Regions from separate parts of the Streptomyces sp. NPDC091416 genome, predicted to be linked through region 1. Evidence: riboswitches for the same ligand, from Rfam matches in the RefSeq annotation. Region 1 holds a riboswitch; each other region holds the start of a gene.
The links. Region 1 has a riboswitch for cobalamin ahead of metE (5-methyltetrahydropteroyltriglutamate--homocysteine S-methyltransferase). Riboswitches for the same ligand answer to the same signal wherever they lie in the genome.
Positions count from the first base shown of each region.

Region 2: it holds a riboswitch for cobalamin, as region 1 does, so the genes downstream of both, ACIQMX_RS28070 (CbtB-domain containing protein) here and metE (5-methyltetrahydropteroyltriglutamate--homocysteine S-methyltransferase) in region 1, are expected to answer to the same signal.
Region 3: it holds a riboswitch for cobalamin, as region 1 does, so the genes downstream of both, ACIQMX_RS23130 (cobalamin biosynthesis protein) here and metE (5-methyltetrahydropteroyltriglutamate--homocysteine S-methyltransferase) in region 1, are expected to answer to the same signal.

Region 1 is NZ_JBIVTU010000024.1:22,728-32,407, forward strand. Features, by position in the region: gene cobF (precorrin-6A synthase (deacetylating)) at 1-47, opposite strand, end outside; gene metE (5-methyltetrahydropteroyltriglutamate--homocysteine S-methyltransferase) at 171-2,489, opposite strand; cobalamin riboswitch at 2,652-2,868, opposite strand; gene ACIQMX_RS39435 (hypothetical protein) at 3,388-3,912, opposite strand; partial or broken gene ACIQMX_RS39440 (IS30 family transposase) at 4,359-4,511, opposite strand; gene ACIQMX_RS39445 (helix-turn-helix domain-containing protein) at 4,778-5,458, shown strand; gene panD (aspartate 1-decarboxylase) at 5,838-6,263, shown strand; gene ACIQMX_RS39455 (GNAT family N-acetyltransferase) at 6,294-6,656, shown strand; gene ACIQMX_RS39460 (aspartate/glutamate racemase family protein) at 6,719-7,357, shown strand; gene ACIQMX_RS39465 (hypothetical protein) at 7,795-8,238, opposite strand; gene ACIQMX_RS39470 (MarR family transcriptional regulator) at 8,235-8,720, opposite strand; gene ACIQMX_RS39475 (diaminopimelate decarboxylase) at 8,796-9,680, opposite strand, start outside.
Region 2 is NZ_JBIVTU010000010.1:172,588-182,267, reverse strand. Features, by position in the region: gene ACIQMX_RS28100 (hypothetical protein) at 1-1,820, opposite strand, end outside; gene ACIQMX_RS28095 (hypothetical protein) at 2,246-2,764, opposite strand; gene ACIQMX_RS28090 (pirin family protein) at 4,390-5,355, opposite strand; gene ACIQMX_RS28085 (tetratricopeptide repeat protein) at 5,498-5,854, shown strand; gene ACIQMX_RS28080 (GNAT family N-acetyltransferase) at 5,927-6,436, shown strand; gene ACIQMX_RS28075 (CbtA family protein) at 6,506-7,273, opposite strand; gene ACIQMX_RS28070 (CbtB-domain containing protein) at 7,303-7,518, opposite strand; adenosylcobalamin (AdoCbl) riboswitch at 7,564-7,657, opposite strand; gene ACIQMX_RS28065 (histidine phosphatase family protein) at 7,782-8,375, shown strand; gene ACIQMX_RS28060 (glycoside hydrolase family 15 protein) at 8,436-9,680, opposite strand, start outside.
Region 3 is NZ_JBIVTU010000007.1:443,354-453,033, reverse strand. Features, by position in the region: gene ACIQMX_RS23160 (VOC family protein) at 1-140, shown strand, start outside; gene ACIQMX_RS23155 (hypothetical protein) at 212-1,522, opposite strand; gene ACIQMX_RS23150 (hypothetical protein) at 1,708-2,835, opposite strand; gene ACIQMX_RS23145 (class II aldolase/adducin family protein) at 2,965-3,633, opposite strand; gene ACIQMX_RS23140 (inorganic phosphate transporter) at 3,870-5,135, shown strand; gene ACIQMX_RS23135 (hypothetical protein) at 5,161-5,409, shown strand; cobalamin riboswitch at 5,572-5,702, shown strand; gene ACIQMX_RS23130 (cobalamin biosynthesis protein) at 5,837-6,910, shown strand; gene ACIQMX_RS23125 (cobyric acid synthase) at 6,907-8,448, shown strand; gene cobN (cobaltochelatase subunit CobN) at 8,469-9,680, shown strand, end outside.

The sequences.
Region 1 (9,680 bases):
CCGGTTCCGATGCCGATGACCTGAAGATGCCGGAGCTCGGTACTCATCTGGGGGCATTCCTCCCACGGACGTCCTGGCATTCAGCAAGCCAGAGGTATGTCCAAGCCACCCGTGCTCGCTGCGCTGTGGCCGGGGCGCCTGTCGGCGCCCCGGCCTTCGGAGCCTTCCGGTCAGGAGGTGGGCAGTTCGCCTCGGACCGTGCGGGCCGCTGTCACGAGGTTCTCCAGGGACGCCTGGGTCTCGGGCCAGCCGCGGGTCTTGAGCCCGCAGTCCGGGTTCACCCACAGCCGCTCCGCCGGGATGGCCCTCAGTCCCTTGCGGAGCAGGGCGGCCGCCTCCTCGCCGCTCGGCACCCGGGGAGAGTGGATGTCGTACACGCCGGGCCCCGCCTCGCGCGGGTAGCCGTGCTCCGCCAGTTCGCGGGCGACCTGCATGTGGGAGCGGGCGGCCTCGAGGCTGATGACGTCGGCGTCGAGGTCGTCGATGGCCTGGACGATGTCGCCGAATTCGGCATAGCACATGTGGGTGTGGATCTGGGTGTCCGGCCGTACGCCGCTGGTGGTGAGGCGGAACGCCTCCGTCGCCCAGGCCAGATAGGCCGGATGGCCGTCGGCGCGCAGGGGCAGGGTCTCGCGCAGAGCGGGCTCGTCGACCTGGATGACCGAGGTGCCGGCGGACTCCAGGTCGTTCACCTCGTCCCGCAGGGCGAGGGCTACCTGCCGGGCGGTGTCGCCGAGCGGCTGGTCGTCGCGGACGAAGGACCAGGCGAGCATGGTGACCGGTCCGGTGAGCATGCCCTTGACGGGCCGGTCGGTGAGGGACTGGGCATACGTCGTCCAGCGCACCGTCATCGGCTCGGGGCGGGAGATGTCGCCGGCCAGGACCGGCGGGCGGACGTAACGGGTGCCGTATGACTGCACCCAGCCGTGCTGCGTGGCGAGGTACCCCGTCAGCTGCTCCGCGAAGTACTGGACCATGTCGTTGCGTTCGGGCTCACCGTGCACCAGGACGTCCAGGCCGGTCTTCTCCTGGAAGGCGATCACCTCCTGGGTCTCGGCTTCGATGCGCTCCTCGTACCCGGCCGAGTCGATCCTGCCCGCGCGCAGGTCGGCGCGCGCGGTGCGGAGTTCATCGGTCTGCGGGAACGAACCGATGGTGGTCGTCGGCAGCAGGGGAAGCCCGAGGTGCGCCCGCTGGGCGGCGGCCCGCTCCCCGTACGGCTGGGAGCGGCGACCGTCGGCGTCGGTGATGGCGTCGGCCCTGGCCCGTACGGCCGGGTCGCGGGTGATGGGAGAGTCGGAGCGGGAGGCGAGGTCGGCGCGGTTGGCAGCGATCTCGGCGGTCACCGCGCCGGTGCCCTGGGCCAGCCCCTTGGCCAGCGTGACGATCTCGGCGGTCTTCTGCCGGGCGAAGGCCAGCCAACGCAGGACCTGCGGCTCAATGTCCCGTTCGGCGGCGGTGTCGAGGGGGACGTGCAGCAGGGAGCAGGAAGCGGCCACATCGACCCGGTCGGCGAGGCCGAGGAGCGTGGCCAGGGTTGCCAGGGACTTCTCGTAGTCGTTGATCCAGACGTTGCGTCCGTTGACGACGCCGGCGACGAGCCGCTTGCCAGGGAGCCCGCCGGCAGCGGCGAGGTCTTCGAGGTTGGCCGCCGCCGCGTCGGTGAAGTCCAGCGCCAGGCCCTCGACCGGCGCCTTGGCCAGGACGGTGAGAGCCTCGCCCAGCCGGTCGAAGTAGGACGCGACGAGCAGCTTGGGCCGGTCCGTGAGGGCGCCGAGGTGCCGGTAGGTGCGGGCGGCGGCGTTCAGCTCGGCCGAGGTGCGGTCCTGGACCAGGGCGGGCTCGTCGAGCTGAACCCACTCGGCGCCGGCGGCTCGGAGATCCGCGAGGACCTCCGCGTAGACCGGAAGGAGCCGGTCGAGCAGGGTGAGCGGTTCGAAGCCGGCCGGCACCCCGGGGGCGGGCTTGGCGAGCAGGAGATAGGTGACCGGGCCGACGAGCACGGGCCGGGCCCTGTGTCCGAGCGCGAGGGCTTCCTTGAACTCGGTGACCTGCTTGGTGGAGTCCGCGTTGAACACGGTGTCGGGGCCGAGCTCGGGCACGAGGTAGTGGTAGTTGGTGTCGAACCACTTGGTCATCTCCAGCGGGGCGACGTCCTGCGTGCCGCGCGCCATCGCGAAGTAGCCGTCGAGCGCGTCGGCATGGACGGCCTCACGGTGCCGCTGCGGGACGGCGCCGACCATGACACTGGTGTCCAGGACGTGGTCGTAGTAGGAGAAGTCTCCGGTGGGGAGCTCGTGGACGCCGATGTCCGCCAATTCCTGCCAGTTGGACCGCCGCAGCTCGGCTGCTGTCTGCCGGAGGACGTCGGCGGTGATCCGGCCCTTCCAGTAGCCCTCGGTGGCTTTCTTCAGCTCCCGGTTCGGACCCTGCCGGGGGTAGCCGAACACGGTGGCTCGTGCTGCCGCGGATGCGGGCTGCGCTGTCACGGAAATCTCCTTCGCGAGACGACTCCTTGAGATCCCGGAGACAGGACACGGGCGCGAAGGGATGACGAACCAGACGGAACACGTGCACGCCCTGGGCGTGAGGCTCTGTCTGGTATGTACGCCGACCCGCCCACGAGGTCACCGGGATATCCGTACGCGAGTGGTCACGTACGGGCAACGGGCAGGTCTTCGGACTTGCGGGCGCGCCTGCCGGGGCAGACTCCTACTGGCCGTCGCTTCCCAGATCCGACCGGATCCAGTGCTCATGACGGCGATCGTTCCCGCTTACCGCTGCGGGGCAGTCCCGGATTCCCACCGGGTTCCCTCTTGCGACGCGTCTGCCTGGCGGGCAGGGCGAACCAGCTGCACCGGCCACCATAGAGGGTCGAGGGTTGTTCGGACGTCGCTATCCAGATCCCGGGATGTGACGGGAGCGGGATCCGCCTACACACCTGCCGAGGACGTCGCCCTGGACGCCGTACTGAACGCGGCTCGCAGCGAGCACCTCTCGAACCCGGTGGAGACCGTGCCTCCGTCCGGCAAATCGACCGCCCACGTCGTGCGCCAGACTCAACGCAGCCGGCCCGAGAAGCAGGATGCGGTTGCCATCGACCCATTGAAGATTTCTTGCCAGTTGATGCGCGGTGGAACCTCAAGACGATGTGCCGCCCAGCCGCGGCAGTGCATCCTCTAGGGATTCGATACTCAACAGTCATCCCCCGTTTAAGGTTCTTGTGTTCTATCCGCTCTCACACGTTCTCATGGCTTCGTACACCGAGAGGGTGTGGAGTTGCCTTCTGCGCAACTCCACACCCTCATCCATACTTCTTGACCAGCGATGCAGGCTACGAAAGTGCATCGCGGCCTGACCTCTATCTTTCGCTATGAAAGACAGAGGCTAGCGGTAGGCTTCAAAAAATGGGCGCTCGACTTTTCTCGAAATCGAGAAAGGGCGGAACTCTGGATCCTTGAGGATTCGGCAGATGAATTCCGAGGTTGAAATCTCATCGAACTGATGCCAATCGTCGAGAGGTGAGGTTCTGGCAACGATGGGCCACTTCTCGGGGCTTGACGAGGCATTTGCGAGCCAGAAGTACTGCGCTTCTGTCATCGAATTACCCCAGAGGATGAGGCCAATCTCTCCGTGAAACACCTCGTACGGGTCGAACGGACCGGAAAGGGGCGTCTTATCCGCGCACTCTCTCATTGAGTTCCATCTCCCGAGCATCCCCTCCGGATCTGCTCCGTTCACAGGCAGCACTTTCAGGTACCCGCTGAAGGCGCCGTGACCGAAAAGTTCGCTGATTTCTTTGAAGTCGACCGGGAGGGATATTTCGAACTTACGCTCGACCTCATTCCAGTCGATCTCCTGCGGCTCGGATTGCCAACCGGTGATGGAGAGGAGTTCGTCGACCCTTTCCATGTTGACCTCATTCCTGATGCTAGTTGTCGCTACTGAGATGGAACCCGCGAAGCCCATCGGTGATGCGGTCCACCACTCGGAGGCTCGCCACCGAGTAATCCAGGGGCAAGCGGTTCCGCGCTGTCACCCTTCGCACGAACTCAGCCACCCCCACGCGCATTTCGCCGGCCGACAAGGTACGCCTCTGTTCCCCACCCGAACCCACTTCAGCCCCCAGCCGTCATTCCCGGGAGCCTCATCGGGACGCCCGGCGGGGGACCTGGCGGTCCCTCCTCCAACCAAGCGAAGCCGTGGCCGAAAACGTCACTGCGACGACGGGCTTTCGCCGGAGGAGTGCTTGGTGCGAGGGGTGGCGTAGCCGGCGAGGTTGTCGCGGTACTCGCCTGCGCCGGGTCCCAGCCGGTGCAGGCGATCAGGCAGAGGCCGGCGCCGGACGCGGGGTCGGCGACTTCGGCCGGCGCCCGCCGAACGAGGAGCTTGCGGCGCCGGTTGTTCATGGCGACGGCCTCCAGGTCCGTGGACGGCCACCGCGAGAGATCGGTGCCCCTCGGGAAGCACTGACGCAGCGGTTCGTTCGCCGGCCGCTGCCAGGGCGAGTTGTGCCGTTCCTGTGTGCGGGGCGGGGTGCGGGGGAGTTTCAGGGGAGACGGCGGTCGACGAGTGCGGGACGTCGCTCCCGGGGCCCGGCGCGAGTGAGGCCGGGTCCCGCATCAAGCATTTCGGCTCGGTCAGCCGGGCTGCAGCCTGGACGCGGCGCCCGTTCGGTCGGGGCGCGCAGGGTGTAGTCCGTCCTGCGCGTGGCTCCGGCTCTGGCTAGCGTTGGCTTGTACTCGTACGACGTGTCGATGGACAGGGAGCTCCAGGGATGCCCTCACAACCGCATTCGGCGAGAGGTGACATCGGCCGGCGTGTTGCCACGCGTCGCGAGCAGCTCGGCCTGTCCAGGCAGGAGGTCGCCTTGCGCGCAGCTGCGGCGCCCGGCTACATCGAGTACGTGGAGGAGCACTCCTCGGCAGCGCCTGGCATCGGGTTTCTCCTCCGGCTGGCCAACGCCCTCGAAACTACGGTTGAGGAGCTGACGGGCGCGGCCGGGGATTTGCCGGCAGGGCTGGCCAGAGCGGCTGGGCGAGCCCGAATGGTGGAACTCGACGTATCGGATTCCTGGGCTCTGCTCGGCGACCACGGCGTGGGGAGGGTGGCGCTGTCCGGTGCGGACGGGCCGGTCGTGCTGCCGCTGAACTACCAGGTGCTGGACGGCGAGGTCGTGTTCAGCACGGCGGAGCATTCCTCCCTCGCCATGGCCGACGGCACAGAGATCGCCTTCGAGGCCGATCACATCGACGGCGCCTTCAGCAGAGGATGGAGTGTGCTGCTCGTCGGGCCCGTTCATGGTGTGGCGGACGAGGAAGCCGCTCGTCGGCTCAGGGAGTCCGCCTTCTCGCCACCCTGGGCGGGGGACAAGCGCGAGCACGTCATGGTGCTCTCACCGCGACGCGTCACCGGTCGCAGGATCATCGTGAGCGGTGCTCCGGGCGACGACGGCTGAGCAGGAGGCAAGGGCACTTCGGAGTCGATGGCGCGGGCATGTTGCCGTTCGGGCCTTGCCCCGGCGTGCTCACTCGACCAGGAGTTCCGGCCGGTGCCATCTGCCCCTGCGTGCTGCGCGGTTCTGGCACGGCCGTGGCCCGGGAGTGCGACCCGCAGGACGAGGGGGTAGCCGCTCCGGTGCGGCTCCCGGCAGCGCGCTCAGCTGCCGCAGGCGCAGCCCGCCGCCGGCTCCGGCGTTGAGGTCAGTCAGCAAGTGGTCAGCATCAGTCCTGAAAACCTGGCAACAGCTACCCGGACTTGCGGTTCGTTGTAAGCTGCGGGAACAGCACTTGACCTGCAAAAACGCAGGCAGGGAGCCGATGCCCAGGAGTACCTCAATGATACGAACGATGTTCAAGTCCAAGATCCACCGCGCCACCGTCACCCAGGCCGACCTGCACTACGTCGGGTCCGTCACGGTCGACGCCGCGCTGATGGAAGCCGCCGACCTGCTGCCCGGCGAGCTCGTCCACATCGTCGACATCGACAACGGTGCCCGGCTGGAGACCTACGTCATCGAGGGCGAGCGCGGCTCCGGTGTGATCGGGATCAACGGGGCTGCCGCGCATCTGGTGCACCCGGGTGACCTGGTCATTCTGATCAGCTACGCGCAGGTCGACGACGCCGAGGCGCGCGGGCTGGTTCCGCGTATCGTCCATGTCGACGAGGGCAACCGGATCGTCGAGCTCGGGGCCGACGCCTCCGCGCCCGTTCCGGGTTCCGACACCGAGCGCAGCCCGCACGCCGTCCCCGCGGCGCGCTGAAGCGCCTGGCACAGCGAGGGAGCATTCGCCATGGCCGAGCAGTCCGGGCAGGCAGGTCCCGACATCCGCGACGACCGGGCGGCGGGCAAGCTGCTCGCGTACGTGGACGGCGAGGCCGCCGGGGTCATCGTGTACTTCGTGCTGGACGGGGTGCCTGCGGCGCTCGTCGCCGTGCACACCGTCGTGGAGCAGGAGCACGAGGGGAAGGGCATCGCCGGCGCCCTGGTCAAGGAGTTCTACTCCATGGCCGCCCGCGAGGGCGTCCCCGTCGTCCCGCTGTGTCCGTACGCCGCCAAGTGGGCATCGCGCCACCCGGACGAGGCCCCCGAGGCCCCGGCGGAGCTGGTGGAGCGGGCCAAGAAGGAGCTCGCCACCCGTCCCGAGCTCTACTGAGCGCTGTTCCGGCTGGTGGACGCCTGCCGGGCGCGGCCGGGGCGGTCGGTAGCGTGGCGCGGATGAGCCTCGCACTCCTGCACACCTCCCCGGTCCACGTCCCGGTCTTCGACGCGCTGCGTGACGCCCACCACCCCGGCCTCGTCGTGCGTCACCTCGTGTACGAGGACCTGCTCGACCGCGCGGGCGTGCTGGGGCCGGAGGCGGTGGCGGGGGACGTCGAGGCACTGGTGAACCGTGCCGCCGCCGAGGGTGCCACCGCGGTGCTCTGTACGTGTTCGACGATCGGCGGGGTCGCCGAGTCCGTCGGGGCGCGGCTCGGCATCCCGGTCCTGCGCATCGACCGGCCGATGGCTGCCGCCGCCGTCCGCGCGCGGAGGGTCACCGTCCTGGCGGCGCACCACGCCACCCTGGAACCGACCCGCGCGCTGATCGCCGAGGAGGCCGAGCGGGCGGGGGAGCGGGGCCTGGAGGTGCGCACCGTCCTGGTCGACGGCGCCTGGGCGCGCTTCGAGGCCGGTGACCATGACGGCTACCTGGATCTCGTGGCGGCGGCGGCCGACGCTGTGACGGAAGCCGATGTGATCGTGCTGGCCCAGGTCTCGATGGCGGGCGCGGTCACCCGTTCGGTCACCCGGATCCCCGTCCTGTCCAGCCCCCGGGCCGGGCTGGACGCCGCGGCCGTCGCGGCCGCGCGCTGACGACCGGGGTTCCGTACGGCCGGCCGGGTGGGACCGTGAGCCGGCCGGTGCATCCGCAGCCCGTACGTGTGGACTCGCCGGGCGCGGGCAGCCGCTCCGGGAGACGGTGGAGGAGATCCACCCCGACCGTTCGGAGGCCCGAGATGACTCACCCGTACCCCGATCCGGTTCCGCCGGCGCCCACCCCCGGGCCGATTCCGGGGCCGCCCCAGCCGCTGCCGGAGCCGACACCGGTTCCGCCCGGTCCGGGGCCGACGCCGCCCGTGCCCACGCCGCCGGGCCCGGCACCGGATCCGATCCCGCAGCCGCCCGCGCCGGACCCCGATCCGGTGCCGCCGCCCGAGCCCGAGCCCTCACCGGTCGGCTGACCGGCACCGGGATCACCAGCGGTCCCCGGCCGGGCCCGGCACCGGGCGTCCGACGGTGCCACCTGCGGCTCAGGCCCCGGCCAGTACCGCGTTGGCCCGGGCCGTGACCTCGGTCAGGACCCGGCCCGCCGTCGCCAGGTCCTCGGCCGACAGGTCCGCGTAGAGCCGGGCGGTGACTTCGGTCAGGGCCGCCCGGTGCGTGTGGTCCAGTGCGCTGCCCGGGGCCGTCATCGACAGCCGTGCCGGGTCTCCCGGCTCCTGCGCCAGCAGACCCTGCGTGAGCAGACCGGTCAGGACGGTCTCCACGACCGCGGCGTCGATCTTCAGCGTGGACGTCAGCCGTTCGACGAGTCGTGGTCGCTCGATGACCCCACCGGCGTCCGCCGTGGCGGTCAGGGCGACGGACTCGTGGAAGGTGGTGCCGGTGGTGGCCAGCAGGGTCTCGAGAACGGCGCGCGTGGCGTAGTGGGCCTGGCCGATGACCTGGCCGTTGACGGTCGGTGCGGTGGTCATGATTGCTCCTTGGTGGTGGGGTCGGTGACTACGGGAACGGGCACGTCGAGGAGGGCCTTCAGCGTCCGGGTGAACGCCTCGGTGTCCGGGCCGTCCAGGCCGCCCAGCGGAGCGAGCAGTCCGTCGACGAGCCGGCGCACCACCTCGACCGCGCGGGCGGTGACCGCGAGGCCCTCGGCGGTGAGCGAGAGGCGGACGGCCCGGGTGTCGGCCGGATCTGCGGCCCGTTCGACGAATCCGGCCGCCTCCAGGCCGCGGGCCAGTTTCGAGACGTAGAGCGCTTCGAGCCCGGTGTGGTCCGCGAGAGCCCGCTGGCTCGGCCGCAGACCCGCCTGCTGCATCCCCATCAGTGACCCGAGCAGGGAGTACTGCGCGTGGGTCAGCCCGAGCGGCGCCAGCCCCCGGTCGATGGCCACCCGCCATCTCATCGACAGCCGCCAGACCAGGAAACCGGGGGTCGGGCCCGTAGGTGCGTTGCTCATGTCAATACAGTACATGGCTACTATCGCCATGGCTATTAAATTGACTGTGCACCCGGGGCCGGGGGAGATACGGGTTCAGGCGTCCGGCTCCAGCAGGGCGTCGGCGTGTGCGAGCCCGCTCTCCGCGGCGATCGAGTCCAGCGACTGGGCGTCACGCACCGGAGTGAAGCGGACCGTCAGGCCGTCCTGCCCCGCGCCCGGCGCCGTACCGAACCCGTACACCGCGGGCCGCGGCAGGCTGGCGCAGGCCCACGGCGTGGAGAAGAGGTACGCGCCGGTGTCGGACAGCACCACGTAGTCGCCCGCCCGTAGTTCGGGCAGCTCCCGGGCCGGCGCGACGACGTCCCCGCCGAAGCGGCACGGACCCGCGATGTCCTGGACGAGCGCCGGACCGGCCTTCGGGAGCCCGTCGGCATCGAAGGCGCCCACCCGCGGCGGCCACGCGTCGGGCGTGAGGACGGTACGGGTGGCGGTCCGCGTGCCCGCGTGGGTGAGCGCGATCCGCCGGCCCCCGGCCTCCTTCGTGTATTCCACGCGTGCACCGATGAGGCTGTTCCCGGCCATCAGCGACCGGCCGAACTCGGTGACGAGTCCGTACCGCCCGTCGAACAGCCCCGGTACCGCGCCGCGCAGCGCGGTCGCGTACGCGGCGAAGGCGGGGCGGACCGTGTCGGCGGTGAAGTCGACGGGCAGGCCGCCGCCGATGTCCAGGCAGGTGATCTGTGGGCGTCCGAGCCGGGAGTTGATGTCCTCGGCCAGCCGGTACATCTCGCCGATGCCCGCCACGTTCAGCTCCGGCGAACAGTCCTGCGTGCCCACGTGCGCGCGCAGGCGGCTCAGCCACGGGCGGGCCGCGAACGCCTCCATGACGCGTTCGCGCGCGCCGGGATCGCGCAGTGCCACGCCGTTTGTGGCCGTGGCCGTGCTCATCGCGCCGACGGACCCGCCGCCGACCTGAGG
Region 2 (9,680 bases), on a different contig from region 1:
GCTAGGTAGGTGCGGTCGGCGTCGGATCGGAAAACGGCTTCGGTGAAGGTTCGCAGGACGGTGGTCCGCAGCGTCGGGTGGGTCAGCCCGGCGTCGAGCCATGCATTGACGGCTCGCTGTACCGGCACGGTGGCGGGGCCGTCCAGGGCGCAGCGCCACCCGGCGAGTGTCCAGGGGTCGAGGGTGTGGTCGGTGTGGTTCAGCAGCAGGGGCAGGCTCTCGGCGGTGGTCCGGTCGGCCAGGTGGAGGAAGGCTCGGCGTGCGGCAGCGACGTAGTGGGTCTGGGGGGAGGTGAACCAGGAGAAGAGGATCGTGCGGACAGTGGTTTGGAGGGTCTTTTGGTCCCACAACTGGGTCAGCGCGTCTCCGACAGCGTCGGCGACCGTTTCGTCGGTGCTGTGGACGGCGAGTTCGGACAGCCGCTTGAGGGCGATCTGGGGGTAAGCGGGGGCGAGTTGGGCCAAAGCCCCGGCAAGAGCTCGTTTGAGGGCGACGGGGGTGTGCTTACGGTTGCTGGGGTCGTCGGTGTCGAGGGCTTTGGCCCAGGTGAGGTACTGATCGCGTGTGCGTTTGCCGTCGGTAGGGTCGACTGCAGCGGCCACGAGGAGGTCCTGGGCTCGGTCGTGGAGGCGGGGGTTCTTGGCCCAGTCGGTGGCGACAGCCCTCAGCACGGTGAAGCTCTGCTTAGCGATCGTGTAGTGGGTGGCCCACTGGGTGACGCGTTCGGCCAGCGGGTCACCAAGGTCAGGGGGCAGTGTGGCGGCTTGTTCGGCGGTCCAGCGGGTGAAAGCTGCGACGTGGTGGGGCCGGTCGACCCAAAAGTAGTCGACGACGGCTTCGGCGTATCTGGGGTTGAGGAAGCGGATGCGGTCGTCGCTTCCGAGTTCGGCGCCGATGGCGTGGGTGAGTTCGATGATGCCGGGGCCTTGTTGTCCCCGGGTGGGCTGTGGCGTGTCACCGAGGATCTTGCCCAGTGTGGTGTGGGCTTCGTAGATGTCCTCGGCGGGTGCGCCGTCGAGGGTAGCGGCGGCAAGCAGGTAGTTTCGGTGGGCGCTGTCGGTGTTGCAGGTGTGCCATGTGCGCAGAGTGTGGCGCCAGTTGCGGGCAGCCTGAACGACAGCGTCGACCAGTTCCGGAACGGTCTTGGGGTCGGTGCTGGAGCTGTTGAAGGCGGCAGTGGTGCGGATGATGCGGGCCCAGTGCGCTGCGGTGGCTGGGCTGGCGCCTTCCATTCCGGTGACGATGGCGTCCTGGGCGAGCCATTGTTCGATCTCGGCAATGCCTGGCTGGGGGCAGTTTAGGTGCGCGCGCAGCACATTGAGGGCCGCGGGCGGGGCGACGGGGCGGGCGAGTTCGGTGGCTTCACTGGCCACATGAGCCCAGGTGTCGGTATGGGTGACCACGATGACCAGGGAGCGGGTTGCGCTCAGGTACCCTTCGGCCTCTCTCAGGTGCAGTCCGAATCCGGTATGCAGGCTCTCTTCTTCGTCTCTGAGATCCAGGATCCAGCCGGTGTCCTCGTCGGTGAGCCCCTCGAGGTCCACTGCGTCGTTGGGTTCTCGGCGGACTTGCCGGATGGCCGTCACAGCGGACTGGCGGGTGAGGGTGTGCAGTGCGGTGGAGTAGCGGCCGGTGCCTGGCAATCCGTGGAGCACCGCGACTCGGTTGTTTTTGAGAATTCCGCTGATGCCGTCGGTCAGTTGGCTGTCTGGGAGGTAGGAGGCGAGACGGTCCTCGATCCAGTCTTTGGGCAGCGGAGTGCCTCGCAGGCGACGGATCTCGCTGATGTTCTGTGTCCCGATGACCGTGCCGAGGTTCACGGGAACGTTCTGCTGGACGGCTGTTGCGGAGGTGTGCCTGCCGTCGTCCTCGCGGGCGCCGATTCCGGGGTCACGGTTTAGTACAGAGGGCTGGGCATCAGCGGGGCGCGCCTGGTGACCGGTGCTGCCGTGTACGGGTTCGCCTCCGCGCTCTGCGGCCTGAGGCGCGCTGGCTGGTGTGGGAGCAGCGCCGTCTTCGGGGTCCGTTTCTCCAGCGCCCGCGCGCGCCCCTTCGGTCTGCGCTGTGTCCTCGCTGACAGGCGGAAACCCTCCGGGTGCCGGGGATTGCGGCCAACTGGGTAGAGCTGAGTGCGACCTGGCGGTGTTGTCGGGGTCAGCCGGCGGAAGCGTGGTCAAGGTTCAGCCCTTCAGGATCGGGGTACAGCAGTGCCGCATACGCAGGCGTGGTCGATGGCCGGTTCTGCTTACGAGCCGATCCGCCGGGCTTTCATTCCGGTCATCTTGGCGTCCCGCTCCACCCGGCCGACGTCCTGAACGACCCGTGCGTTGCCGGTGATTTCGTCGGCGTCCATGCCCGTGGCCTCGCCGGTGAGGACGTCGGCCTTCTGGTGCACGAACGGTCCGGAGGCTGATCGGTCTTCTCCGTCGAAGGTCAGGCGCTGGCTGTAGATGTCTTCCAGTGCGTCGCGGAGCCTCGCCCAGTTGCGCAGCAGGCCCGGCGAAGCGGGGAGGGGGACGTCGCCGTGGGAGTAGTCAGCGAGGGCGTCCCGCAGCATCTCAAGTTCGCGCCGGCGCTGGTCTAGGAGGGCGTGGTCGGGTTGCAGCGGCAACTGCAACGTTCCGGTCAGGGCGTCGGGTACGACAATGTCGGCCTCGGGTTCGGCACCACGGGAGCTGAGGAGGCGTTCGACGCGCTGGAAGACGAAAGTCAGCGCGGCTGGAAGCGAAGCAGTGATCAAAGCTAGCTCAGTGGCATCGGGCATGATTCGCTCTCCCAGCTTCCTAGGGAATGACCGTCTGATTCTTTCTGACACAGCCTGTCGACACGGATCATTTTCATGAGGATGGCAGGTTTTCCTCCATCTCCCCGGCCAGAATGAAGCGACCAGAACGCAGCGCATGTCAATTCGGCCACTTGTCCGATCGACGTATAGTGCCATCTCGCTCTGCCGGGTGGGATTCGGGCGCGTGGCCGTGTTGCCGATAGAGGGCCTCGTCGGGAAAACGTTCCACCCGCGCACGACGCCAGGCCACGTCGAACGATTCCTCTCCGTGACTTGCGATGCCCTGCCGGAAGGCAGCGAAGCTGGTGACAGGGTCAAGAAACCATCGCAGCAGATGAAGTCGCATGCCCACAGAATCCCTACGGCGGGCACGGAAGGTGGATCCTTTTGGGCAGTAACGAGAAAAGCCTGCCGCACTCCGTACGGTTTTAGCCAGTTGATCTCTATGACTCACGGCACGGAAGTGAGTGCCGTGTTCTCTGTTGTTCGTGGGATTTCGGCAGGACGGCAGCTTTCGGCCACGGCCACGCGGTACGGGTGCTTCTGGGCTAGGCCCGGGCATACCGCGGGTGGGGCAACGAGCGCACCCTTGCCCGCCGTGAAGGCCATGGTCTTCACCGACGGGGACGGGCGACTGCTGTTCTGCAGCCCGACCAGACCCGGAAGTCGCGCGGACATCACCCACGCCCGCGAGTTGGGGCTGGTCAGGTTCCCGGCCGACGGTCCAGCGGTCGAGATCCTTGCCGCTGCCGGCTACCAAGGACTCGCAGCACAAACCGGCGGACGCGTCGTGACGCCCCGCACCGCAAGTGCAAAAAGAACGCCCCCGACTAGTACGAGGAGATGCACGAGAGGCAGCGCAAAGCTCACTCCTCACACCGCATCCGGGTCGAACACGGCATCGCCCACCTGAAGAACTGGCGAGCACTGGCATGCCACCTCGGTCGCCGAGAGCACATGGATGACACCATCCAAGCCATCGCCGGGCCTACTGTCCCAGCAACAGACCGCAGACCGGATCCTGGCTTGGCAGATGTAAGCACCGAGACCTCGCCCTGGCCTTCGGCATCCCACCACTAACCGTGCACGAGCTCGTTAGAGCCTTCTCTACTCGCGGAATCGCTGGAAGGAATCGACACGGCGCCTGCGGGGCGGCCCTCGAGGTGACTTGGCATGCTCTCTGCTGCCCCAGATCCCGGCCGACCTTCGCCGCCGACGGCGCCGTGCTCGACTTCTCCATGCACAACCGCGTCGGGCCTCGGTGAGGTTTCCCCGCGCACCCGAACCGGGTTCCTCACGCCGTCTTCTAGACGGGCCCCGTGGCAACGATGACGGCCCGAGGAGCAAGCGCCTGACGTTGCTGGGCCGCAGCCACGCTCACCCAGGAGCGCCCGGGGCTAGCACCCCGGCCGGCGATCGAACTTAACTGACACCCCAAGTCAGCATCCTTCCTGGCATACGCGGAAACACGCTGGCACAGATGAGATAGCCCCGCCCAGCAGCGAGCTCCGTCCAGAGCGGTCTCGACCTGCTTGCACGCCTACCCCCACACGGCTCACCCCCAGAAAAGGAAGCCGCACTCCGCGCAAACGATGATCCGCAGCTCAGCGCACACGCCCACGCGGCTTCAGAGGCACGCCGGGCAGCGCCGGAGCGGGAATCGGCGCACCGTCGTAGCCCCGCACGGCGCCGAACCGGTCACCGCTCATCCAGTCCTCGCGGGCCCGCGCGATGTCCTCCTGGCTCCTGCCCACGAAGTTCCACCACATGACGATCTCCTCCTCGAAGGGCTCACCGCCCAGGAGCATCAGCCCCGCGTCGGACTCCGCACGCAGAGGGAGCTCGGTGCGGCCGCAGCCGAGGTAGAGCATCGAGCCGGGCAGCACGGGGACGCCGTCGACCTCCGCCTCGCTGGACATCGACAGGACGGCGTACTCGAAGTCGGGGTCCAGCGGGAGGCGGGCCTCGGCTCCGCTGCTCAGGGCGAGGTCGGCGCCGACGATCGGGGTGTACGCCGTCCCGGGCGAGGTGGCGCCGTCGAGGCTGCCGAGGATCACGGTGGCCGTGAGGCCGGGGGCGGTGACGGCCGGCAGGTCCTTGTGGTGCTGGAAGTGCGGCTCGACGGTGCGGTGGGCATCGGGCAGAGCGACCCAGAGCTGCGCTCCGTGCAGCAGCGCGGCGTGCGGCCGGGGGCTCTCCTCGGAGTGGCTGATCGCGCGGCCCGACGTCATCAGGCCGAGCTCGCGCGGGCGGATCGTCTCCAGGCTGCCCAGACTGTCGCGGTGCAGGACCTCGCCCTCGTGCAGCCAGCTGACCGTCTGCAGACCCATGTGGGGGTGCGGTGGCACCTGCATCCCGGGTTCGTCCGCGATGTCGTCGGGGCCGTAGTGGTCGACGAACGCCCAGGCGCCGACCATGCGGCGGCCCAGATTGGGCAGCAGTCTGCGGACCTCGGTGGACTCGCCGAGCCGGACGTGGCGCGGGGTGAGAAGTTCGCGTACGGGTTCGGCGACGACGAAACCCCGCCCTCCACAGACGGAGAGTGCGGCCTGGCGATCGAGATTGCTCATGGCGGCCAACCTATTCCCGTCCGGCTCCGGGCGGGTGGCACCCACGCCGAATATTTAGTGGAATGTTAAACCACCTATCGGTGTTGTGGCGGGTGGATACGCACGGGAGCGGCCCGGCGGCACCCTCGACCGAGGAGGTCACATGAGCGACACCTACTACGAGTTCGGGACCGCGGCCGAGCGCTGGGAGCGCGCTCAGTTCTTCTTCGACGCGAAGGAGTACACGATCGCGGCCAGGATCCTGGGCGGACTCGTCGAGGAGGTGCCGGAGCAGGTCGCGGCGCGGCTGCTGCTGGCGCGGGCCTACTACCACTCGGCGCGCCTCGTCCGGGCCGAGACGGAGCTGCGTACGGTGCTGGAACTCGACCCGGTCGAGCAGTACGCGCGGCTGATGCTCGGCCGCACGCTGGAGCGTCAGGGCCGGCAGGCCGAGGCGGACACGCAGCTGCGGATGGCGGCCGCGCTGTCCGGGGAATTCACCCCGGCCGGTGGCTCCTGACCGCCGGGCGCTCCGGGCCGCACCCGGATATGCGGGTGCGGCCCGGCCGCACCGCGTGATACCCCACAGAGCATGACCCCACTCGACACGCCGCGGCTGATCCTCTCCCCGATGACCGTTGCCGACGCCGAGCGGGTGGCGGCGGGAGAACCGGCCGACGGTGCTCGCTGGGCTCCCGACTATCCTCTGCCGGGCGAGATGCGGGCGGCGCAGCGGTTCCTGGAGACCTGTGCCGGGACCGGCGACCCGACTCCCTACGGTTCGTACGACGTACGGCGCCGCGAGGACGGTGTGCTGATCGGCGGAGCCGGGTTCCACGGAGCGCCCGACGAGAAGGGGCACGTGACGATCGGCTACGGCATCGTGCCGTCCGCGCGGGGCATGGGGTACGCCACCGAGGCGCTCCGCGCGCTCCTGCGGTTCACCCGCGACCAGGGCATCGCGTCCGTGCACGGGGACGCCGACCTCGACAACATCGCCTCCCAGAACGTCATGACCGCGGCAGGCATGCGCCTCGTGAAGGAGGACGCGCTGCTGAGGTACTACCGGATCGACTGGGACGGTCCCGCCGCGCAGGCGTGAGCCGCCGTCCCTGCGCGGCAGGGCCCGCCGGGGAGGCCTGATCTCCCCCGGCGGGCCCTGCCGGACCACTCAGCCGACCGTGACCGGCCGTTTCGCGCTCCCGCCCGTGACCGCCTCCGGTCCCGGCGTGAGCAGCCGTTCGGTGAGGTAGCCGAAAACGAGCCCGAAGGTCGTCCACAGCGTGGCCTGCACCGCGAGCGTGGCCAGCCTGAACTCCCACAGCAGGGAAGCCGGGAAGTCCTTGCCGACCTCGTTGAAGGAGGGCAGGAAGGCATAGGCGAGGCCGATGACCAGCACATAGCCGGCAGCGGCGGCGATGGTGGCGTTCCAGTTGCCCAGGCGCGGAGCGAGCCGTCTGCCGAGGATCACGGCGGCTACCGCCAGCAGCACGCTGAGCGCGACCATCAGGAAGAACAGCGTGGTGCGTTCGCCGATGGTGTCGGGGTTGCCGACGGCCGGCGGATTCGCCGGGTACTTCAGGAACGGAACGATGTACACGGTCAGCAGGGCGGCTCCCGCGATCAGCGCGGCAGTGGCTCTGGGGCCGAAGCGGCCCAGCCGGCCGAGTGCGTAACAGAAGACCAGTGCGGCGATGCCGCCGACGGCGACGCCGAAGACGAGCACACCGGTGGCGAGGCCGCCGGTGGCCTGCATGCCCCGGCTGACGAGTTCCTCGCCGCCGTGGTCGTGACTGTGACTGTGCGCCTCTTCGAGGGCGATGGCCGCGTCGACGCGCGACTCGCCGAGGAAGTACGCCACCGCAAGCGCGAACGCACCGGCGACGAGGCCGGCCAGCATGCCGCGGACCAGCAGAGCTCTGACAGATATGGAGTTCATGAGGGATTCCCCTGGATCAGCCGGATGGATCAGTGGCAGGGGAAACCGAGAAGGTGACGGCCGTCGTGGACCCACTCGTGCACGCCTTCGCCCGAGATGAGCGCGGTGGCGCCCTGCTCGGCGCCGACGAAGTAGAGCAGGATCAGCATGACGACGCCGAAGAAGACCGCCCAAGGGGCGAGTGCCTTCAGCGAGATGGGGGTGATGGCGGGTGTGACCGTGGCGGGGGCAGCACTCTGTGCCATGGCAGAACCTCCTGAGGGAACACGCGTCCCGATCGTGGTGCCTGAGACGAGGGTGCTGGGTCTGACTTCCCGTACGGGTACGGGTTCACAGTGGCGCGACCGTGCCGGATTCTCACCGGACTTCCGTCACACCCTCGTCGTGTCGTCGCGACCATACCGCTTGGGCGTGACGGCCGCCATGGTGCCCGCGGGCGGGCCGCAGGGCCCTGGATGCCATGGTGTGCTTGGCCTCGGGGCCACTGTTCAGGGAGTTGAGGGCGGGTATGACGGTACGGGTGATGTTGATCTCACCGGGGATGAACGGGGCGCTGCGCGAGGCCCGGTTCGCCGGTGACGCACCCCTGGACGGCTCCGGACTCCGGCCGGCCCGGGCTGCTGCCGCCGCCGGCTCGGTCCCGGCCGCGGACCAGTGGGTGCGAGGACCGTCCCTCCGCTGCAACGGCACCGCAAAGGCACTGGGGCTGCGGACGGAGACCGAACATGCCCTGCGTGACTGGGAGATGGGCCGCTGGTCGGGTGCGCGGCTGTCCGATGTGAGCGCGGACGAGCCGGACGGCGTGGCGGCCTGGCTCGCGGACCCGGAAGCCGCTCCGCACGGGGGCGAGTCGCTGCTGGAACTCTGCGGCCGTGTGGGCGCGTGGCTCGACTCCCTGCCCGGGGACGGCCCGGGCCGGGTCCTGGGCGTGGTCGAGCCTGCCGTGATCCGGGCCGCGGTCGTCCGCGCTCTGGCCCTCCCGCCACCGGCGTTCTGGCGACTGGACGTGGCACCACTGACGGTGACGGAGCTCAGCGGCAGGTCGGGGCGGTGGAACCTGCGCTGCGGCCGTCCGCTCGTACCGGAGGCGGGGATGCGGTGACGGTGGCCCGGAAGCGCCGGTCACCGCGCCGGCGGGGACGGATACTCCCCGCGTGGGACTTCACGCCCTTCCCCGCCGGCCCCCGCGCGCCGCGTTGAGCCTCGCGTCCAGCGTGATGGCGGCGTCGATCAGGGCGAGGTGGGTGAACGCCTGCGGGAAGTTACCGAGTTGACGCCCCGTCAGGGCGATCTCCTCGGAGTACAGGCCGAGATGGTTGGCGTAGGTGAGCATCTTCTCCAGGACCAGCCGGGCCTGGTCGGTGCGTCCGGCCCGCGCCAGGGCGTCGACGTACATGAACGTGCACAGGGAGAACGTTCCCTCCGACCCGCTCAGCCCGTCGGGCGAGGCCTCGGGGTTGTAGCGGTAGACGAGGCTGTCGCTGACCAGTTCGTGTTCCATCGCGTCCAGCGTGGTCCGCCACATCGGATCGTCCGGCGTGATGAAGCCGACGGTCGGCATGCGCAGCAGGGACGAGTCGAGCACGTCGTCGCCGTAGTGCTGGACGAAGGCCTTCTTCGCCGGGTCCCAGCCCCGGTTGAGCACCTGCTGGTAGATGGTGTCACGGGCGTCCACCCAGCGGCCGCGGGCCGCCGGACGGCCGTCGTCGGTGGCGATACGGACGGCGCGGTCGAAGGCCACCCAGGACATCACTCGGCCGTAGGTGAAGTCCTTCCTGCCGCCGCGGGTCTCCCACAGGCCTTCACCGGGCTGGTCCCAGTGATCGACCAGCCAGTCGAGAAGGGTGTGCAGCGCGGCCCAGCCCCGCGTGTCGAGGTGCATGCCGTGCTGATGCGCGAAGTAGATGCTGTCGAGCGCCTCACCGTAGATGTCCAGTTGCAGCTGGCTCGCCGCTCCGTTGCCGATGCGGACCGGGGCGGAGCCGGCGTAGCCCTCCCAGTGCTCCAGGCTCTCCTCGACCAGATCGGAGGAGCCGTCGACGCGGTACATGATGTTCAGGGGCCCGGTGCCGCCCTCGTGACCGGCCTCTTCCTTCACGCGGTCGTGCAGCCAGCTGATGAACGACCTGGCCTCTTCCCTGAACCCCAGGCCCAGCAACGCGTACACCGAGAACGACGCGTCACGGATCCAGGTGAACCGGTAGTCCCAGTTGCGTTCTCCGCCCAGTTGCTCGGGCAGGCCCGCCGTGGGGGCTGCCACCAGGGCGCCGGTGGGGGCGTACGTCATGAGTTTCAGCGTCACGGCCGAGCGTTCCACCGCCTCCCGCCACCGGCCCGCATAAGTCGACTGGCCCAGCCAGGAGCGCCAGAACTGGACGGTCTCGTCGAAGAGTTGCTCGAACTCCGC
Region 3 (9,680 bases), on a different contig from region 1:
ACGCCCGGGCCGTGGAGCACGGGGTGGAGATCCTCATGCCGCCCACCGACCAGGACTACGGCTCACGGGACTACATGGCGCGGGACGCGGAGGGCAACGTGTGGAGCTTCGGGACGTACGCACCGGGATCGGCGGGCTGAGCGGCATCGTCACCCGGGGCCCGGGTGACGATGCCGCCGTGACCGCGAGCCCGGCGGCGGGCCGCGACGGTTCAGGCGCCGCCGGTGTGCACCTGGAACGCCGCCTTGCGGACCGCCTTGGCGAGCGCGGGGTCGGGGTGCGCGGCGGCGAGGGCGACCAGGACCTGGACGGTACGCGGATGGCCGACGGCCCGTACCTCCTCCAGCAGCGCCGGGACGGTGCCCTGCACGGCCGAGTCGAGGTGGCGGACCAGCAGTCCCGTCTCTCCGTGGTCGGCGACGGCCGCCGCGGTGTCGACCCAGAGCCAGGTGGCCTCCTCACGGCTGAGGACCTCCTGGGCGTCCTCGGGGTCGGTTCCGTCGTACTCCGCGAGCCAGAGCAGCGCGTACGGGCGCAGTGACGGGTCGGCGACGACGGAGCGCACCTCGGGCTCGGCCGGTGCGCCGACGACCCGGAGGGCCTCGAAGGCGAGCCCGCGCAGCAGCGCGTCCTCGCCCCGGGCCACGCCGAGCAGTTCGGCGACGGCGCTGCCGACGGGGCGGGCGGCCAGCCAGGCCCGGTATTCGGCGCGGGCCGGGCCGGGCGTGAGACGGGCACAGCCGAGCAGCATGTCGGCGGCGGACTGTTCGATGTTCCCGGCCGGGCTCTGGGCGGCGACGCAGATCTGTTCCAGCTTGACCCAGACCGCCCAGTTGCCGAGCGGGGTCAGGGTGGCGGTCCCGGCGCCGAGGGTGAGCGCACCGACCGCGGCCAGCCCGTCGAGGGCCCAGTCCAGCAGGAGGGCGACCAGTGCGGCGGGGTGGGCGGCGGGTGCCGGTTCGGCGGGGGCGGGCAGCGGCTGCGGCCCGTACGGCACCTCGCAGCGCTCCTCGTGCAGTTCCGCCACGCGCTGGCCGAGCAGGTCCAGGAGGGCGGGCACCGTGACCGGGCCGGCCGAGAGCTGAAGGAGCGAGAGCACCTGGGGCACGGCCTCGACGGCCTCGGCGACCGCGGTGGACTCGATGTCCTGGGGCGCGGGGTGGACGAGCGACCAGGCGTCGAAGAGCGCCACCCAGCCACGGAGCACGGCGGAGTCGTCGCGGTCCCAGGCACGCAGGCGCCAGCCGGGCCGGGCGGTCTCGCCGTGCAGTTCCACGAGGCCGGCGAGCCGGGCCCGGTCCCAGCCCGAGCGCACCTGGGCCGGGGACAGCGCCAGCGCGGCCGCGGCCCGTTCCAGGGCCTGGGCGGCCAGGGGCGGCGTGCCGGGGCTCGCGCCGCCGGCCGCCCAGCGGGCGATCCGTACGGCGTCATCGAGAGCGGTCCTGGCCTGACGGGCCAGTTCCGCCCGGGGCGGAGTGCCCTCGGGCGGGCGGGGCGCCGGCCTGGCGCGCCGGGTGGTCACGGCCTTGCGAGCGGTGGCGAGGGGTCGCGGGCGGACAAGTCGCAGCCTGGAGTCGCGCGGGGTACGGGACGTCACGGGGAGCAGTCTTGCCTCTGACGGCCCGAAAGCCCAAACGGAACCCGGATCACCGGTGTCGGGACGGTGCCGCACCGGCCGGGACCAATCGGCCGAAGCAGCACATCAGCTCACATCAGGGGCGTGAGGAAGCGCCGCAGCGTCTCTTCGTAGCGAGCCGGGCCGGCGTTCCACATCGCCGCATGCGGAGCCTGGGGAACTGCGTGCAGAGCGATCAGGTCGGGGCGGCGGGCAGCGAGTTCCCGGGACGGCTGCCACGGGGCCAGGGTGTCGTCGGGTCCGTGGAAGATCAGCGTCGGCGCGTGCAGGGTCGCGGGCAGCGACGTGTCGAGCAGCCGGGCTCCGCGCAGTCCGGTCTTCCCCTGGGCGGCGCGGACGGCGAGGGGCAGCAGGGCGGAGGGGACGCCGTGGGCGGCGGCCAGGGCGCGCAGCGTGGCCTGCCAGTCCAGCACCGGCGAATCGAGGACGAGGCCGCAGATCCGGTCCCGCAGCGCGGAGTTCACGCAGGCGTGCAGGGCCATCGAGGCGCCGGTGGACCAGCCGTGCAGGACGACCTTCTCCGCGCCGTAGCGCACGGCGAAGCGGATGGCCGCGTCCAGGTCCCGCCACTCGGACTCGCCGAGGTGGGAGAGCCCGTCCGGGGAGCGGGGCGCCCCGGGGTCGCCGCGGTAGGCGAGGCCGAGCACGGGGAGCTGCTGTCCGTGCAGGAAGGCCGTCAGGTTCAGCGGGTGTTCCCGGGTGGTGCCGAGGCCGTGCACGGTGATGACCCAGGTGTCGCGGGGGCCCGGTACGAACCAGGCGGGCAGACCGCCGAGTTCCCCGGGGATCTCGACCTCGCGGAAGGCGAGGCCGAGGGAGGTGGCGGGGTCGCCGCTGTGGAGCTCCGGCGTGATGCGGACCTTGGCGCCGGGGCGCAGGATGCCGTGGTTCACGCGCTCCAGCCGGCGCACGACGGTGTCGGCCGCCTCGTGGGCCTGGTCGATCACCGGGCCCACGACGGCGTGGACGTCGTCGCCCACCAGCCCGTAGGTGCCCGGCCGGAGCGAGGTGAAGGACCGGGTGAGGGTGACCTGCCCGGCCGCCGTCGCGTGGACGGTCAGCCGGCGGTCGGCGGGGAGGGGGCGTCCGGACGGTGCCTTGAGGGCGACGTCGCCGGCGTACCGGCCGGCGGCGACCGCGGCCGCGCCGACGCCGAGGATCGTGGTGACGGCTGCTGCCGTTGCTGTAGCGGGGCGCACGGCTTCAGTCTCCGGGGCGTCGCCGCACGCTGCCAGTGGGCGGGGGCCGTCCGGTGCGCCGGCCGGGCCCCCTACCGGTCTCCGCGGGGGCCGGGTTCCTTACCCGTGTCTCCACGCCGACCGGGTCCCCTACCGGTCTCCGCGCGGCTGGCCGTAGCCCTTCAGCGCCTCGCCGACGTCGCTCAGCTGCTCCGGCGTGAGCAGGGCCGGGGTCCGGCCGGGCAGCGAGCTCGCGGTGAGCCAGAGGCGGCACAGCCATTCGAGCTGGGCCGTGCGGTCGTACGCCTCGTCGAGGGAGGCGCCATAGGTGACCGTGCCGTGGTTGCCCAGCAGGCAGCCGGTGCGGCCGCGCAGGGCCGTGAGCATGTTCTCGGCCAGTTCGTCCGTGCCGTAGCGGGCGTAGGCGGCGACCCGGACGGGACCGCCCAGCATCGCTGCGGCGTAGTGCACCGACGGCACCTCGGCGACCAGCGTGGAGACGGCCGTGGCGTGCACCGCGTGGGTGTGCACCACGGCAGCGGCCTCGGTGTTCCGGTACACCGCGAGATGGAGCGGAAGTTCGCTGGTGGGAGCCAGGGTGCCGAGGATCTGCTTGCCCCCCAGATCGACGCCGGTCAGGTCCTCGGGACGGAGCCGGTCGTACGGCACTCCGCTGGGGGTGACCAGAACGGTCCCGCCGACCCGCGCCGAGACGTTGCCCGAGGTGCCGACGACGAGTCCCTCGGAGGCCGTCCGGCGGGCGGTGGCGACGACCGCACCCCAGGCCTGTTCGATCGAATCCCGCCACTCGTCGCTCATACGAAGATCCTTTCAACGGATGAGCGGCACTCTGCCACCCCTCCCCCAACGACCATCCCGGACGCCGGATTCCGGGCCCACACCGGCCCGTACCGGAATCCCGCCGTCAGCCGACGGACGAAAAGGGCGGCGGCACTCCGGTTGGGGTCACCACAACGCCCTGCCCAGTTCATCTTCCGTTCACCCAGATTGCCTACGGTCCACGTGCCACTGACGTCGAACGATTGCCTGGGTAAATGGAACACATCACGCTGCTGCTCGCGATTGTGATCGTGACAGCTCTAGTGTTCGATTTCACGAACGGTTTCCACGACACCGCCAACGCGATGGCCACCACCATCTCGACCGGCGCACTCAAACCCAAGACAGCGGTGGCCATGTCCGCCGTTCTCAACCTCGTAGGCGCGTTCCTGTCGGTGGAGGTCGCCAAGACGATCTCCGGCGGGATCATCAACGAAGACGGGCTCAGAACCGAGGTCATCTTCGCGGCGCTCGTCGGCGCCATCCTGTGGAATCTCCTGACCTGGCTGGTCGGCCTCCCGTCCAGCTCCTCGCACGCACTGTTCGGCGGCCTGATCGGCGCCGCGGTGATGTCCGCGGGCTGGTCGTCGGTCGACGGCGGCACCGTCGTCACCAAGGTGCTGCTCCCCGCGGTCGCCGCGCCGGTCGTCGCCGGTCTGGCCGCGCTGCTGGCCACCAAGCTGACGTACCGCATCGGCGGGAAGGTCACGGGCGGCGCCCAGGAGAAGGCCACCGCGAAGGGGTACCGCGCCGGCCAGATCGCCTCGGCCGGGCTCGTGTCGCTCGCGCACGGCACCAACGACGCGCAGAAGACCATGGGCATCATCACGCTCGCCCTGGTCACCGGCGGCGTCCTCTCCCCCGGCGCCAACCCGCCGGTCTGGGTCATCGTCGCCGCCGGCCTCGCCATCGCGCTCGGCACCTACCTGGGCGGCTGGCGCATCATCCGCACCATGGGCAGCGGCCTGACCGAGCTGAGGCCGCCGCAGGGATTCGCCGCCCAGACCAGCGCGGCCACCGTCATCCTGGCCTCCTCGCACCTCGGTTTCTCGCTCTCCACGACCCAGTCGTGCTCCGGCGCGGTCATGGGCGCGGGCCTCGGCCGCAAGGGCGGTGTGGTCCGCTGGTCCACCGCCACGCGGATGTTCGTCGCCTGGGGCCTGACCCTGCCGGCCGCCGGTCTGGTCGGCGCGGGCGCGGAGCTCCTCACCAAGCAGGGCACCTGGGGTGTCGTGGTCGTCGCGGCGCTGCTGGTCGCGGGCTCCGGTGCGATCTGGATGCTGTCGCGGCGCAAGCCCGTCGGCCATGACGACGTCGCCCCGGCCGGCGAGGACGCCGAGCCCGCGGGCGTCGTCACCCAGGCCATCGCGGCCGTCAGCCCGCCGCCCACCGCGGCGGCCGCTCAGCCCCACGACCTCACGGCCACCATCCCGGCCCCCGCCGGGCCGGTCGCCGACCCGGCCCGACCCGCCACGGTCTAAGAGCCTCGGTTAAGGACAGATCCCCATGAACATCGACTGGGCAGCCCTCGGCACCGTCTTCGGCGTCTCCCTCGTCGCCACCGTCGCACTGGTGGGCCTCTTCACCCTCGGCATCGTCGGACTCTCCAAGCAGCCCGGACCGGCCGCACAGGGCGGCTCGGCGGACGGTCCGGCGGCGGGCGGTTCGGTCGTGCCGGCCCGCGTCGGCGCGTACGTCTGCTTCGGACTGTGTGCCGCGGCCGTGGCCTACGGCATCTACCTGATCGTCGCCTGATCACCGCCTGAGCCCCACCACTCCCACCCGTATCGGGCCGGACGCACCTCTGGTGTGTCCGGCCCGATGTGCGTCTGCGCACACTGCGCCGTCGCAGGTCAACGGCAAGTTGACGGGCGTTCGCGGAGCGTGGTGGACTGCCGGAGCCATTACGGCGACAGCAGAGGAAGCCGGTGCGAATCCGGCGCGGTCCCGCCACTGTCACCGGGGAGCAGTCCCCACCACGGAAGTCACGGTCCACGCAAGCGGACTGGAAGGCCGGGGTAACTGCGGATCCGGAAGCCAGGAGACTCTCGTCGCCGTCACGTCGAACCAGGGCGCGGACCCTGAGTGAGGACATATCGCCATGCCCGGCTGCCGTGCGTCCCTTCCTGTGCAACGCAGAACAGGTCCTGAGGTCCTTCGAGGCGCAACGGCCGGCTGAACCGTGCGTGCCGATCGCATCTTCGCGTACGGCGCCACGGCCGGTCTGATCGGCGATCTGCTGCTCGGTGACCCCCGCAGGGGGCACCCGGTCGCCGCCTTCGGGCGGGCCGCGGCAGGCGTCGAACGCCGTCTGTGGCGCGACCACCGCGGGTGGGGCGCCCTGCACACCCTGGTCTGCGCCGGAGGCGCTGCCGGGGGTGCCGCGCTGGCCTCCCGCGCCCTGCGCCGCCACCCCGTCGCGTCCGTCGCCCTGACCGCCGCCGCCACCTGGTCCGTCGTCGGCGGTACGTCCCTGGGCCGCGAGGCCCGCTCCATCGGCGGCGCGCTCGCCGCCGGGGACCTCGGCCTGGCCCGGGAGCGGCTGCCGCATCTGTGCGGCCGCGACCCGCAGTCCCTGGACGGTCCGCAGATCGCCCGCGCCGTCGTGGAATCCGTCGCCGAGAACACCTCGGACGCCGTGGTCGGCGCCCTGGTGTGGGGCGCTCTGGGCGGGGTCCCCGGTCTCGTCGGGTTCCGGGCCGCCAACACGCTCGACGCGATGGTCGGTCACAAGTCGCCCCGCTACCTGCGTTACGGCTGGGCCTCGGCCCGCCTCGACGATCTCGCGGGCTGGCCGGGCGCCCGGCTGACGGCCCTGCTCGCCGTGGCCGCCGGGGGGCGTCCTCGGGGAGCCGTCCGCGCGTGGCGGGCGGACGCGGCCAAGCACCCGAGCCCCAACGCGGGCCCGGTGGAAGCCTCGTTCGCCGGCGCGCTCGGCGTGCGGCTCGGCGGGACCCTCGCCTACGGCGGCCGGGTCGAGCACCGCCCCGTCCTCAACGGGGAGGCGGGCCGCGCGGTGGAACCCGCCGACATCGAGCGGGCCGTACGGCTGTCGCGCCGGGTGAGCGCGCTGGCCCTCGGCGTGAGCGTGGCGGCCCGGCTCGGCGCGGGGCTCGCGGCACGCAGGATCGCGGAGGCCCGCACCACCGGCGCCCGCACCCACGGATCCGGACTCCCAGGATCTCGAATCGCGGGAAATCAGCTCCCGGGATCCCGACTCGCAGGATCCCTAATCTCAGGACGGAGACCGACATGAGCGGCGGACTGCTGGTCGCCGGCACCACATCGGACGCGGGCAAGAGCGTCGTCACGGCGGGCATCTGCCGCTGGCTGGTGCGCCGGGGCGTGAAGGTGGCTCCGTTCAAGGCGCAGAACATGTCGCTCAACTCCTTCGTCACCCGCGAGGGCGCCGAGATCGGCCGCGCCCAGGCCATGCAGGCGCAGGCCGCCCGGGTGGAGCCGACCGCGCTGATGAACCCGGTGCTGCTCAAGCCCGGCAGCGACCGCTCCAGCCAGGTCGTCCTGATGGGCCGTCCGGTCGGCGAGATGAGCGCCCGCGGCTACCACGGCGGCCGGCAGGAATCGCTGCTGTCCACCGTCGTGGACTGCCTGGAGCAGCTTCGGGGCACGTATGACGCGGTGATCTGCGAAGGGGCGGGCAGTCCGGCCGAGATCAACCTGCGGCGCACGGACATCGTGAACATGGGCATCGCACGGGCGGCACGGTTCCCGGTGGTGGTCGTCGGCGACATCGACCGCGGCGGCGTCTTCGCCTCGTTCTTCGGTACGACGGCGCTGCTCTCGGCCGAGGACCAGGCGCTGATCGCCGGCTACCTGGTCAACAAGTTCCGCGGCGACGTCTCGCTGCTGGAGCCCGGCCTGGACATGCTGAGCGATCTGACGGGACGTCCGACGTACGGGGTGCTGCCCTTCGCCCACGGCCTCGGCATCGACGAGGAGGACGGCCTGCGGGTCTCGCTGCGCGGCGCCGTACGCGAGTCGGCCGTCGCGCCGCCGCACGGCGAGGACATCCTGCGCATCGCCGTGTGCGCCGTGCCGCTGATGTCGAACTTCACGGACGTGGACGCGCTCGCCGCCGAACCGGGCGTCGTCGTACGGTTCGTGGACCGCGCCGAGGAACTCCACGACGCCGACCTCGTCATCGTGCCCGGCACCCGCGGCACCGTGAAGGCGCTCGGCTGGCTGCGCGAGCGCGGGCTCGCCGACGCACTGCTGCGGCGCGCCGCCGAAGGCCGCCCGGTCCTCGGCATCTGCGGCGGCTACCAGATGCTCGGCGAGCACATCGAGGACGACGTCGAGTCGCGCGCCGGGCAGGTCGACGGGCTCGGCCTGCTGCCCGTACGCATCCGGTTCGACCGTGAGAAGACCCTCGCCCGCCCGGCCGGGGAGGCCCTCGGCGCCCCGGTCGAGGGGTACGAGATCCACCACGGCGTCGCGGACGTGCGCGGCGGCGAACCCTTCCTCACCGACGGCCGGGGACAGCGCCTGGACGGCTGCCGGTCCGGCGCCGTGTGGGGCACCCACTGGCACGGCTCGCTGGAGAGCGACACCTTCCGCCGCCGCTTCCTGACCGAGATCGCGCAGGCCGCCGGCCGCCGTTTCGTGCCCGCCCCCGACACCTGCTTCGCCGCGCTGCGGGAGGAACAGCTCGACCGCCTCGGCGACCTGATCGAAGAACACGCGGACACCGATGCGCTGTGGCGACTCATCGAGTCGGGCGCACCGGCAGGACTTCCCTTCATCGCCCCCGGAGCCCCTGGAGCACGCGCATGAACGCCCCACTCAACGCCCCGCTGAGCACCGTGCTGCTGCTGTCGACCGCCGACACGGACCTCCTCGCCGCCCGCGCGTCGGGCGCGCCCTACCGGATCGGCAACCCGACCCGGATCGACGTCCGGGAGGAGCTGCCCGCACTGATCGAGGGCTCCTCCGTCGCCGTGGTCCGCCTGCTGGGCGGCAGGCGCGCCTGGGAGGACGGCCTCGCCGCGCTCAGGGCGTCGGGCATCCCGACCGTGCTGCTCGGCGGTGAGACCGTGCCGGACGCGGAGCTGATGGCCGAGTCGTCCGTACCGGCGGGCGTCGTCGCCGAGGCGCTGCGCTACCTGGTGGAGGGCGGCCCGGGGAACCTCGTCGAACTGGCCCGTTTCCTCTCCGACACCGTCCTGCTGACCGGGCACGGCTTCGCCGGACCTCAGAAGATGCCCGAGTGGGGGCTGCACGGCAGCCGTACGTTCACCGAAGGCCGCCCGACCGTCGGCGTGCTCTTCTACCGGGCGCACCAACTCTCCGGCAACACCTCGTTCGTCGACGTGCTGTGCGACGCCGTCGAGGCGCGCGGCGCCAACGCCCTGCCCGTGTACTGCGGTTCGCTGCGCGGCGCCGACGCCGGTCTGTACGAGCTCCTCGGCCGGGCCGACGCCCTGGTCGCCACGGTCCTCGCGGCCGGCGGCACCCGCGCGTCGGACGCCTCCGCCGGGGGCGACGACGAGGCCTGGGACATCGGCGCGCTCGCCGATCTGAACGTTCCGGTGCTGCAGGGGCTGTGCCTGACGTCCTCGCGGGCGGCGTGGGACGCGTCGGACGCCGCGCTGTCCCCCATGGACGCGGCGATGCAGGTCGCCATCCCGGAGTTCGACGGACGGCTGATCACGGTCCCGTTCTCCTTCAAGGAGCAGGGCCCGGACGAGGTGCCGGTGTACCGCGCCGACCCCGAACGTGCGGCCCGCGTCGCCGGGATCGCCGTGCGTCACGCCGTCCTCAAGCACAAGACCAACGCCGAGAAGAAGCTCGCCCTGGTCTTCACCGCCTACCCCACCAAGCACTCCCGTGTCGGCAACGCGGTCGGCCTGGACACACCCGCCTCCGCGGTCCGTGTCCTGGACGCGCTGCGCGACGCCGGGTACGGGGTCGCGGAACACCCGGACAACGGCGACGAGCTCATCCACCGCCTCATCAACGCCGGTGGCCACGACGTGGAGTGGCTGACCGAGGAGCAGCTCGCGGCA